3 regions of the Idiomarina sp. PL1-037 genome follow, and region 2 is predicted to be linked to each of the others. Evidence: predicted binding sites of a transcription regulator. Region 2 holds the regulator's gene; each other region holds the start of a gene.
What was found. The regulator MetJ, encoded in region 2, represses methionine synthesis genes. The targets are predictions, from matches to a motif close to TAGACGTCTAGACGTCTA.
Positions count from the first base shown of each region.

Region 1: the regulator MetJ is predicted to act here: its motif matches at 1,177-1,194, upstream of msrA (peptide-methionine (S)-S-oxide reductase MsrA).
Region 3: the regulator MetJ is predicted to act here: its motif matches at 1,908-1,925, upstream of metK (methionine adenosyltransferase).

Region 1 covers NZ_CP139873.1:2,216,949-2,220,230, reverse strand. The annotation lists gene U0358_RS10450 (IscS subfamily cysteine desulfurase) at 1-612, shown strand, start outside; gene msrA (peptide-methionine (S)-S-oxide reductase MsrA) at 609-1,154, opposite strand; gene ndk (nucleoside-diphosphate kinase) at 1,321-1,752, shown strand; gene U0358_RS10435 (dual-specificity RNA methyltransferase RlmN) at 1,870-3,006, shown strand; gene U0358_RS10430 (tetratricopeptide repeat protein) at 3,040-3,282, shown strand, end outside.
Region 2 covers NZ_CP139873.1:2,700,954-2,704,235, reverse strand. The annotation lists gene U0358_RS12720 (bifunctional aspartate kinase/homoserine dehydrogenase II) at 1-1,135, opposite strand, end outside; gene metJ (met regulon transcriptional regulator MetJ) at 1,310-1,633, shown strand; gene U0358_RS12710 (malic enzyme-like NAD(P)-binding protein) at 1,630-2,874, opposite strand; gene rpmE (50S ribosomal protein L31) at 3,124-3,282, opposite strand, start outside.
Region 3 covers NZ_CP139873.1:2,422,204-2,425,485, reverse strand. The annotation lists gene U0358_RS11405 (YqgE/AlgH family protein) at 1-145, opposite strand, end outside; gene gshB (glutathione synthase) at 206-1,150, opposite strand; gene U0358_RS11395 (16S rRNA (uracil(1498)-N(3))-methyltransferase) at 1,161-1,892, opposite strand; gene metK (methionine adenosyltransferase) at 2,007-3,152, shown strand; gene tkt (transketolase) at 3,244-3,282, shown strand, end outside.

The sequences.
Region 1 (3,282 bases), 480 kb from region 2:
GCTCAGGCGTCCGGCAAAGTGCCAATGGATATGGCGGAATTACCGGTCGATTTAATGTCACTTTCTGCGCACAAGATGTATGGCCCCAAGGGTATTGGCGCATTGTATGTACGCCGCACTCCGCGGGTTCGGCTGCTTGCGCAAATGCATGGCGGGGGGCACGAACGAGGCATGCGTTCAGGCACTTTACCAACACACCAGATTGTCGGCATGGGTGTTGCTGCAGAGCTTGTTCTTAGCGAGCTGGATCTTGAGCCTGCGCGAGTGGAAAACCTCCGTCAGCGTTTATGGAAGGGGGTTAGCCAGTTAGAAGGTGTAACCTTGAATGGCTCTGACCAGCAACGGGTACCGCATATTACTAACATCAGTTTTGCCGGGGTAGATGGCGAATTGCTGCTAATGGCGTTAAAAGATCTCGCGCTTTCGTCTGGCTCAGCTTGCACATCGGCTAGCGTCGAGCCTTCGTATGTTCTCAGTGCTTTAGGGGTTGGGCATGAGCTGGCAATGAGTTCACTGCGCTTTAGCATTGGCCGTTATACTTCCGAAGAAGACATTGATAGTGCGATAGAACTTATCCACCGCACTGTAGGTACTTTGCGAGGCGCTGCTTAGTCTTTCAGCAAGCCGGCAAAGGTTTTACGGAATTTAGCCAGCTTCGGTGAAATTACCGCCTGACAATAGGGGTTTTCCGGGTTTCTGGCGTAGTAGTTTTCGTGATAATCCTCGGCCGGATAAAACGTTCCCAGCTCAGTTACTTCTGTTGCGATAGGAGCAGCAAAAGCGTCATCAGCTTCCAACTCTGCAATAATGTCTTCGGCTTCGCGTTTTTGCGCGTCGTTATGATAGAAAATTGATGTGCGATATTGAGTACCGACATCGTTGCCCTGACGATTCACCTGAGTTGGATCGTGCAGAGTGAAAAAGATTTCTAAGATTTGACGGTAAGAGATCTGCTCTGGATCGTATTGGAGTTGCGCGACTTCGGCATGTCCCGTTTCGCCACTGCAAACCTGCTCGTAGGTTGGGTCAGTTGTATGACCGCCAGTGTAACCTGACTTAACCGACTGAATGCCTTTTACCTGAAGGAAGGCTGACTCAACACACCAGAAGCAACCACCACCGAGAGTGGCTTGTTCGTATTCATTGTTCGCCATGTCAGAACTCCTTATTGTCAAATAGACGTCTATATGGCTATATAGGTTCTTTCATCCTAGCTGAGAATGAATAAAAAAACAATCACTGGGTATTCGATTTCTGCGTCTATCTCACGTATAATCCGCGCGACTAACTTATCCCTTAATTTTATTGGAGTTTATAACCATGGCTTTAGAGCGCACTTTATCAATTATCAAGCCTGATGCAGTTGCAAAAAACTTAATCGGCGCTATCTACAACCGTTTTGAATCTGCGGGTCTTCGCATTGTTGGTGCTAAAATGATGCACTTAAGCAAAGAACAGGCAGAAGGCTTCTACGCAGAACACAAAGAACGTCCTTTTTTTGGTGCTTTGGTTGAATTCATGACTTCAGGCCCTATCGTTGTTCAGGTTCTCGAAGGTGAAGACGCTGTACGTAAAAACCGCGACATCATGGGTGCTACGAATCCTGCAGAAGCACTGGCAGGAACGATTCGTGCAGACTACGCTGAAACTATAGACGAAAATGCGGTACACGGTTCAGATGCAACTGAATCTGCAGCACGTGAAATCTCTTATTTCTTCAGCGACGAAGAAGTTTGCCAGCGTACTCGCTAAGACTGTATTTGAATGTAGCCTGATGTTCTTAGGTAGCCTGACGTTTATGTCAGGTGAGATCCTGACATAAACGTCAGGCTACAAAAATGTCGAGGCACATCAGAAAACCGGAGCTTTATGACCAACGCAATAGATAAAAAAGTGAACTTGCTCGACCTGAATCGTGAAGGAATTAAAGAGTTCTTTCGTGAGATGGGTGAGAAACCATTTCGTGCTGAACAAGTAATGAAGTGGCTGTATCACTTTTGTGTCGATGACTTTGATGAGATGACGAATCTTAATAAAGCGTTGCGTGAAAAGCTCAAGCAAGTCGCTGAAATACGCGCGCCTGAAGTTCGTGAACAGCAGCAGTCATCGGACGGTACGATTAAGTTCGCAATGACCTTGTTCGACGGCCAGGACGTGGAAACAGTGTGGATCCCCGAGGGTGATCGCGCTACTTTGTGTGTGTCCTCTCAGGTTGGTTGTGCATTAGAGTGTACTTTCTGCTCAACCGGGGCTCAGGGCTTTAACCGTAACCTCAGTGTGGCGGAAATCATCGGCCAGGTATGGCGGGTGAACCAGCTGCTAGGGGCTTATGGAAAAACCGGAATTAAACCCGTAACGAACGTGGTCATGATGGGCATGGGCGAACCTTTGCTTAATTTAAACAATGTTGTTCCGGCAATGGAGTTAATGTTGGATGACCTGGGTTTCGGTTTATCCAAACGCCGCGTTACTTTAAGTACTTCAGGTGTTGTTCCTGCGTTGGAAAAATTGCGCGAACGCATCGATGTGATGTTGGCTATTTCGTTGCACGCACCAGACGATGAGCTGCGCAACGAAATTGTACCTATTAATAAGAAGTACAATATTGAAGAATTTCTGGCATCCAGCCGTCGTTATGTTGAGCAGTCAAAAGCTCAGCGTAAAGTAACGGTAGAGTATGTCATGCTGGACCATGTTAATGACTCAACCGATCAGGCACATGCGCTGGCAAAAACCTTAAAAGATACCCCGAGTAAAATTAACCTTATTCCATTTAATCCTTTCCCGGGTTCGGATTACGGACGCTCTAGTAACTCGCGGATTGACCGTTTTGCCAAAGTACTTATGGAGTACGGTTTGACGGTAATGGTACGGAAAACTCGTGGGGATGATATCGATGCAGCTTGCGGGCAATTAGTGGGCGATGTCATCGATCGTACAAAACGTATATTGAAACGTCAGCAGCAACAGCGTGGTGGAGAGGCAATAGCTGTAAAGACCACGTAAATTTACAGAGTCGCAGGCACAAGGAGTGTGATAATGCGAACCGCTTTATTATTGATAGCCGCAGCGCTATATGGTTGTACCGCTAACCCTGAACAGTCGGTATCTGTGGGTAATGATGTACGGTTGCAGCTTGGACTTGCTTATTTGACGCAGGGCAAATTGAAGCTTGCGTATCCGCATTTGCAAACCGCATTGACGAACAATCCCCGGTCTCTGAATGCCAATCTTGCCCTCGGGCAATGGTATTTAGCGACAAATGACGTTGATTCAGCTTTG
Region 2 (3,282 bases):
CCCCCAGACTGTCTAACCAGCCGGTCAGGTAGTCTAAGTGGTTTTGATGAAACACCAGATATTGCTGATGATTCTCCGGCTCGGTCCAGCTGACCAGCGGCTCTAACTCCAGTTCGTCCAGACGTTTTACTAAGGCTTTATCGTGCAGCTCAACCTTAAAGAGCACCACCTCAGACAGTGAAGTGAAGACTTTTCCGCGAGGCTGGGTATTCTGGAACTGACCAATACGCGTTTGCTGATTTTCTACTTTCAAACTGGAGCGAACGGAAATGACCATGCGCTGGCGGTCGACCGGCTGAAAGGTTCTTGGATGCAAAACCGGGCTGCCAAGACGCGCTAGTTCTTCGGCTTCGGTCCAGTCTAATGTCGGTAAGCTGACTACGCGCTCAACTTTACGCGGGTCTGCCGAATAAACGCCGGCCACGTCTTTCCAGATAGTAACCTGGCGTGTATCCAGCAGACTGCCGACTAAGGTCGCTGAATAGTCACTGCCGTTACGCCCCAGAGTTAAGCTCTCGCCGTTTAAACCGCGGGCGATAAAGCCAGTAACAATAAAGCGGGTGCCCGAGTGAGGAGCTACTCTTTGTAATAGCTTTTCACGAGAGTGTTCTACCTGAATAACGGGCTCAGGGGCATCTGCGGCGAGTAAAAAGTCCCGGGCATCAATGTGGTCGGCGCGGGTGCCCTGTTTTTGCAGTAAAGCTGATAACAAGCGGGCGGACCAAAGCTCACCGTAGGACAGTAACTCGGCGTTATGGTTAATGATTTCGTCGCCCTCTAACCATTGACGCCAGCGGATGAAATCTTGCTGAGATTGTTGCAGCAGTTGCTGCTGTAAGTTACCGCTTAATAGTTCGGTGATCAGCCCTTGCTGAAAACTCTCTAATTGATCGAGCAGAATGCTGGCGGTGTCGCCCGGCTGTGCTTTGGCATTAATAATGGCAAGAATGCGGTTGGTTGTGTCTCCGGCTGCGGAAACGACGACTAGGTCGCTGGCACCGGCGTACTCGGTTACAATACGGGCAACGCGGCGATAGCAGAACGCATCGGCAAGACTGCTGCCACCAAACTTATGCACCTGAACGCTGTCGGCAACGGCTTGCTTTTGCTCTTCTGTGAGCTGAGTTGTTGTCATTCCGCCTTCCTTAACTACTCGCTTAAATTAGGTAACTGCTACTAAGGCTAAAATATTGTCAGGCAAATGTCAGTAACTTTTAGCCATCTAGACGGATAAAATTTGACGGGGTCGCTCATTCGGGTACAATTCATTATAACTTATGTGGTTTTGTTATATAGTGGGATAGTAACAATGAAATGGAACGGCGAATATATTTACCCTTATGCTGAACACGGTCGTAAGAGTCAGCAGGTGAAAAAAGTTACGGTCTCAATACCCACGCGTGTATTAAAGGTACTGACCGATGAACGAACCCGTCGCCAAGTTAATAATCTTCGCCATGCTACCAACAGCGAACTGCTTTGCGAGGCGTTTTTACATGCTTTTACCGGTCAGCCACTGCCGGAAGATGAAGACTTACAAAAGTCCAATCCGAATAAAATCCCCAAGGCCGTGCGCGAAGAGCTGGAAGCCCGGGGATTACCTATTCCGACCGACGAAGAGCTCGACGATTAATCCTGCATATAATTTTTCGGTAAATCGATTTTAGCTGCGCCGGACTTCACCGCAGCTTCCGCAACGGCACGCGAGACCCGTGAGCACAAGCGCGGGTCAATTGGCTTAGGAATAATATAATCACGACCGAAGGTTAATTCTTTGACGCCGGCTGCTTTTAATACTGATTCCGGCACTGGCTCTTTCGCCAGCTGGCGAATGGCCTCTACTGAGGCAACCTTCATTTCGTCATTAATCGCTGTAGCTCGCACATCTAACGCGCCGCGAAACATAAACGGGAAGCATAAAACGTTGTTCACCTGGTTCGGGTAGTCCGAGCGCCCGGTTCCCATAATCAGGTCATCACGTGCCGCCATAGCGGTTTCTGGTTTAATCTCCGGGTCTGGGTTAGAGCAGGCAAACAGAACGGGGTTTGGCGCCATAAGTTTCAACTCTTCTGCGCTGAGTAAGTTTGGCCCTGAAACACCCACGAAGATATCGGCACCTTCAATAACGTCTTTTAGCGTACGTTTGTCGGTATTGTTGGCAAACAGCTGTTTGTATTCATTTAAGTCATCACGACGGGTGTGAATAACGCCTTTTGAGTCGAGCATATAAATGTGCTCACGTTGCGCGCCACATTTAATTAAAAGTTCCATACAGGCGATGGCGGCAGCACCGGCACCAAGACACACAATGCGAGATTCCGATAGCGTTTTGCCCTGAATTTCCAGTGCATTCAGCATACCGGCGGCAGTCACAATAGCAGTACCATGCTGATCATCGTGAAACACCGGAACATTGCAACGCTCTATTAAAGCTTGTTCAATTTCAAAGCATTCGGGCGCTTTTATGTCTTCTAAATTAATACCACCAAAAGTGTCGGCAATGTTAGCAACGGTATTGATAAAGTCTTGCGTGGTACGGTGACTCACTTCAATATCAATAGAGTCCAGTCCGGCAAAGCGCTTGAATAATAGAGCCTTACCTTCCATTACCGGTTTTGACGCCAGTGGTCCCAAATTTCCCAAACCAAGAATAGCCGTTCCGTTGGTAATAACCGCCACCATGTTGCCCTTGGCAGTATAACGGTAAGCAGCGTCCGGGTCCTGAGCAATTTCCCGAACCGGTTCTGCTACGCCCGGGCTGTAGGCGAGAGCTAGATCTTTGCTGGTTTCAGCAGGAGTGGTCAGTTCAACCGAGATTTTACCCGGAGTCGGGTATTCGTGGTAATCCAGTGCTTGTTGGCGAAAATCTGTCATGCGGTGATACCTGAGTCTGGTTATCAGAATGCTAATTAGTCTATCGCTTTTAGGCTAAGAAACAAATCTTACCTGCGTCTTTATGCTCTTAATAAGGCTAACTAAATTTAACGAGTGTTTAAAAGTACACCAGTTAACTTTTCTTTAACAACGGGAGGTTTAGGCGAGCGGACACAAAAAAAGGCGCTGTTTAGCGCCTTTCTCTTAAAATCTGCTGTTAAGCAACGTTTTCTATAGGTTTTCCCAGGCTTATTTCTTGCCCAGAGCGCCAAAACGTTTCTTAAACTTATCAACACGACCGCCAGTGTCCATTACACGCTGCTTACCAGTGTAGAACGGGTGGCACTCTGAACAGACGTCCAGGTGAAGATCTTCTGAGCGGGTTGAACGCGTTTCGAACGTGTGACC
Region 3 (3,282 bases), 280 kb from region 2:
TCACGCTTAAATCGGCAGGCTGATTAATGATTAAGCCCATAGCGCCTTCTTCATCGTGCTCGCAGATGTAGGTCACGGTCCGTTTAAATGCTGGATCGTTCAACATAGGTGTTGCTATCAATAAATGGTTCTGCAAACTGTTCATCGACTCACCGACTCCTTAACGATAATCTCTACTGACAACATGGGGGCGCATAGTTGAATTTCAATTCAGCTTTTCTTCTATTGCCTTAAAGACTAATTCGGCAATGTTGATGTCGTAGGCGTTTTCAATTTCGCGCATACAGGTTGGGCTGGTTACATTAATTTCTGTAATGCGGTCGCCAATAACGTCCAGTCCAACAATAATGAGCCCACGTTTTTTTAATTCCGGTGCCACTTTACGGGCCAGAGCCCAGTCACTTTCCGATAAAGGCTGGGCGCGCCCGCTACCTCCAGCGGCAAGGTTTCCGCGGGTTTCTCCGGCGCTGGGAATGCGCGCTAAAGAATAAGGCACAGGCTCACCATCAATAATTAAAATGCGTTTGTCGCCGTCTTTAATCTCCGGCAAATATTTTTGCGCCATGGCGTAGCGCTGACCTTTCTCGGTCAGAGTTTCAATAATAACGCCTAAGTTACTACCATCGGCACCCACTTTGAAAATTGAAGCGCCACCCATGCCATCCAGGGGTTTTAAAATCACCTCACCATGCTTTTTATGGAAAGCTTTAATGACATCCGCTCTGGAACTCACCAGTGTGTCGGCAATAGAGTCTGCGAACCACGAAGTAAAAAGCTTTTCGTTACAGTCGCGCAGGCTCTGCGGTTTATTCACTACCAGGCTACCGCGCTGTTCGGCCAGTTCCAGCATTTGCGTGGCGTATAGAAATTCGCTGTCAAAAGGCGGATCTTTACGCATCATAATGACGTCAAAATCCTCTAGCGGACGGTATTCGCTATCGGTTAAGCTGTAAAAGTCCGTTTTTTGATCTTGAACACGAATTTCCCGTGCAAAAGCCATTGGTTGACCGTTATCGATGACTAAGTCGCCCATTTCCAGATAAAAACACTGATAACCACGCGCCTGAGCTTCCAGCAATAAGCGAAAACTGGTGTCTTTCTCGGTTTTAACGGTGGCGATAGGGTCCATCACCATAGCTAACTTCTTCATATAAACTCCTTTAGCTTAAGTCGCCAAACTGATATTGCACGGCGGTTAGCGCTGAAAGCGCGGCGGTTTCTGTTCTTAGTATTCGTGGCCCTAAACGCATGGGTTTAAATCCTTGTTGCCCGGCGGTACTGACTTCCGCATCAGTGAACCCACCCTCAGGACCAATCAATAATTGTATTCCCTTCTCGGCCTGCTGAAATGACGACAACGGCTGGGTAGCGGTCGGGTCTAAGGTCAGGCGCAACCCTGCGAAGTCGCTTTCAATAAAATCCGTGAATTGCTGTGCTGGCTTTACTTGTGGAACCACGCTACGGCCACACTGTTCACAGGCAGAATGGACAATTTTTTGCCATTGCAACTGTTTCTTTTCCAGTCTGTCGCCACTTAATTTAACGCCGCAGCGCTCACTAAACAGTGGGGTAATTTCGGTTACTCCCAGCTCGACCGACTTTTGCAGGACAAAATCCATACGGTCGCCACGTGAAACGACCTGCGCCAAATGAACATTGACCGATGACTCAGATGCGTTAGCCTGACTGCCCGTTGCAATAAACTGCGCGGACTTTTTTTTAACTGAAGCAATCTTTGCTTCATAATTCTGGCCGTCACCGTTGAATAAAACAATGTTATCACCTACGTTCAAACGCAATACTTTGATCAGGTGCTGAAAAGCATCCGAACTCAATTCGGTTTCAGTTTGTAACTTGATAGAGTCGGGGTGATAAATCCGCGGTACTCGCATGTCGTCAGCCTTATTCGGACTTTTAGACGTCCAGAAGTAGAAAAAAAAGAGTGATCGGTTACATTATGCAACCAGTATTAAACGATTTCATTAAAATTAAGGAATAGTGGGCATATGTCACGTCACCTGTTTACCTCAGAGTCAGTGTCCGAAGGGCATCCGGACAAAATTGCCGACCAGATATCCGATGCGGTTCTAGACGCAATTTTAGCAAAAGATCCTAAAGCCCGGGTTGCTTGTGAAACCTACGTGAAAACCGGCATGGTGCTGGTTGGCGGCGAAATCTCAACAAAGGCCTGGGTTGATGTTGAAGACTTGGCGCGTCAAACCGTAAAAGATATTGGGTACCGACATTCTGACATGGGTTTTGATGGGGCATCTTGTGCTGTACTAAACGCTATTGGTAAACAAAGTGGTGACATCAATCAGGGCGTTGATCGTGCTAACCCAGAAGAGCAAGGCGCAGGTGATCAGGGCTTAATGTTTGGTTATGCCTCGAATGAAACTTCAGTTTTAATGCCCGCCCCTATTACTTACGCGCATCGGGTTATGCAGCGTCAGTCGGAAGTGCGCAATAACGGCACACTGGACTGGTTGCGTCCGGACGCGAAAAGTCAGCTGACCTTCGTTTATGAAAACGGTAAGCCTGTTGCCATTGATACAGTCGTGTTCTCCACTCAGCACCGAGAAGACATTACTCAGGAAACGCTGCGCGAAGCCGTGATGGAAGAAATTATCAAGCCTGTATTGCCGGAGCAGTGGGTTTCAAAAGACACGCAGTTTCACATTAACCCAACCGGTCGTTTCGTGGTCGGCGGGCCGATGGGTGACTGCGGGCTGACCGGGCGTAAAATTATTGTTGATACCTATGGCGGCATGGCGCGTCACGGTGGCGGCGCCTTCTCGGGTAAAGACCCGTCAAAAGTTGACCGCAGTGCGGCTTATGCAGCGCGTTATGTTGCTAAGAACCTGGTCGCTGCTGGTCTGGCTGAACGTTGCGAACTGCAAATTTCTTACGCCATTGGTGTGGCAGAACCAACTTCTATCAGTATCGATACCTTCGGCACGTCTAAACACTCAGAAGAGCAGTTAATTGCGCTGGTGCGTCGTCATTTTGACTTACGCCCTTACGGATTAATAAAAATGCTTGACCTGGAACGCCCGATCTATAAGCAGACAGCGGCATACGGGCATTTTGGGCGGGACAACCTTCCGTGGGAGCAAACGGACAAAGCTTCCGATTTACAGGCTGATATTTAAACAAAATATTGCCTATAAATTTGCTTGTACCCCCTGAAATGTGGAGAATACGCGCATCGCAAGTTGCTCTTCACCTTCCAGGGGGTTTTTCATGTCAGAACGTCAATATCTCGCCAATGCCATTCGTGCG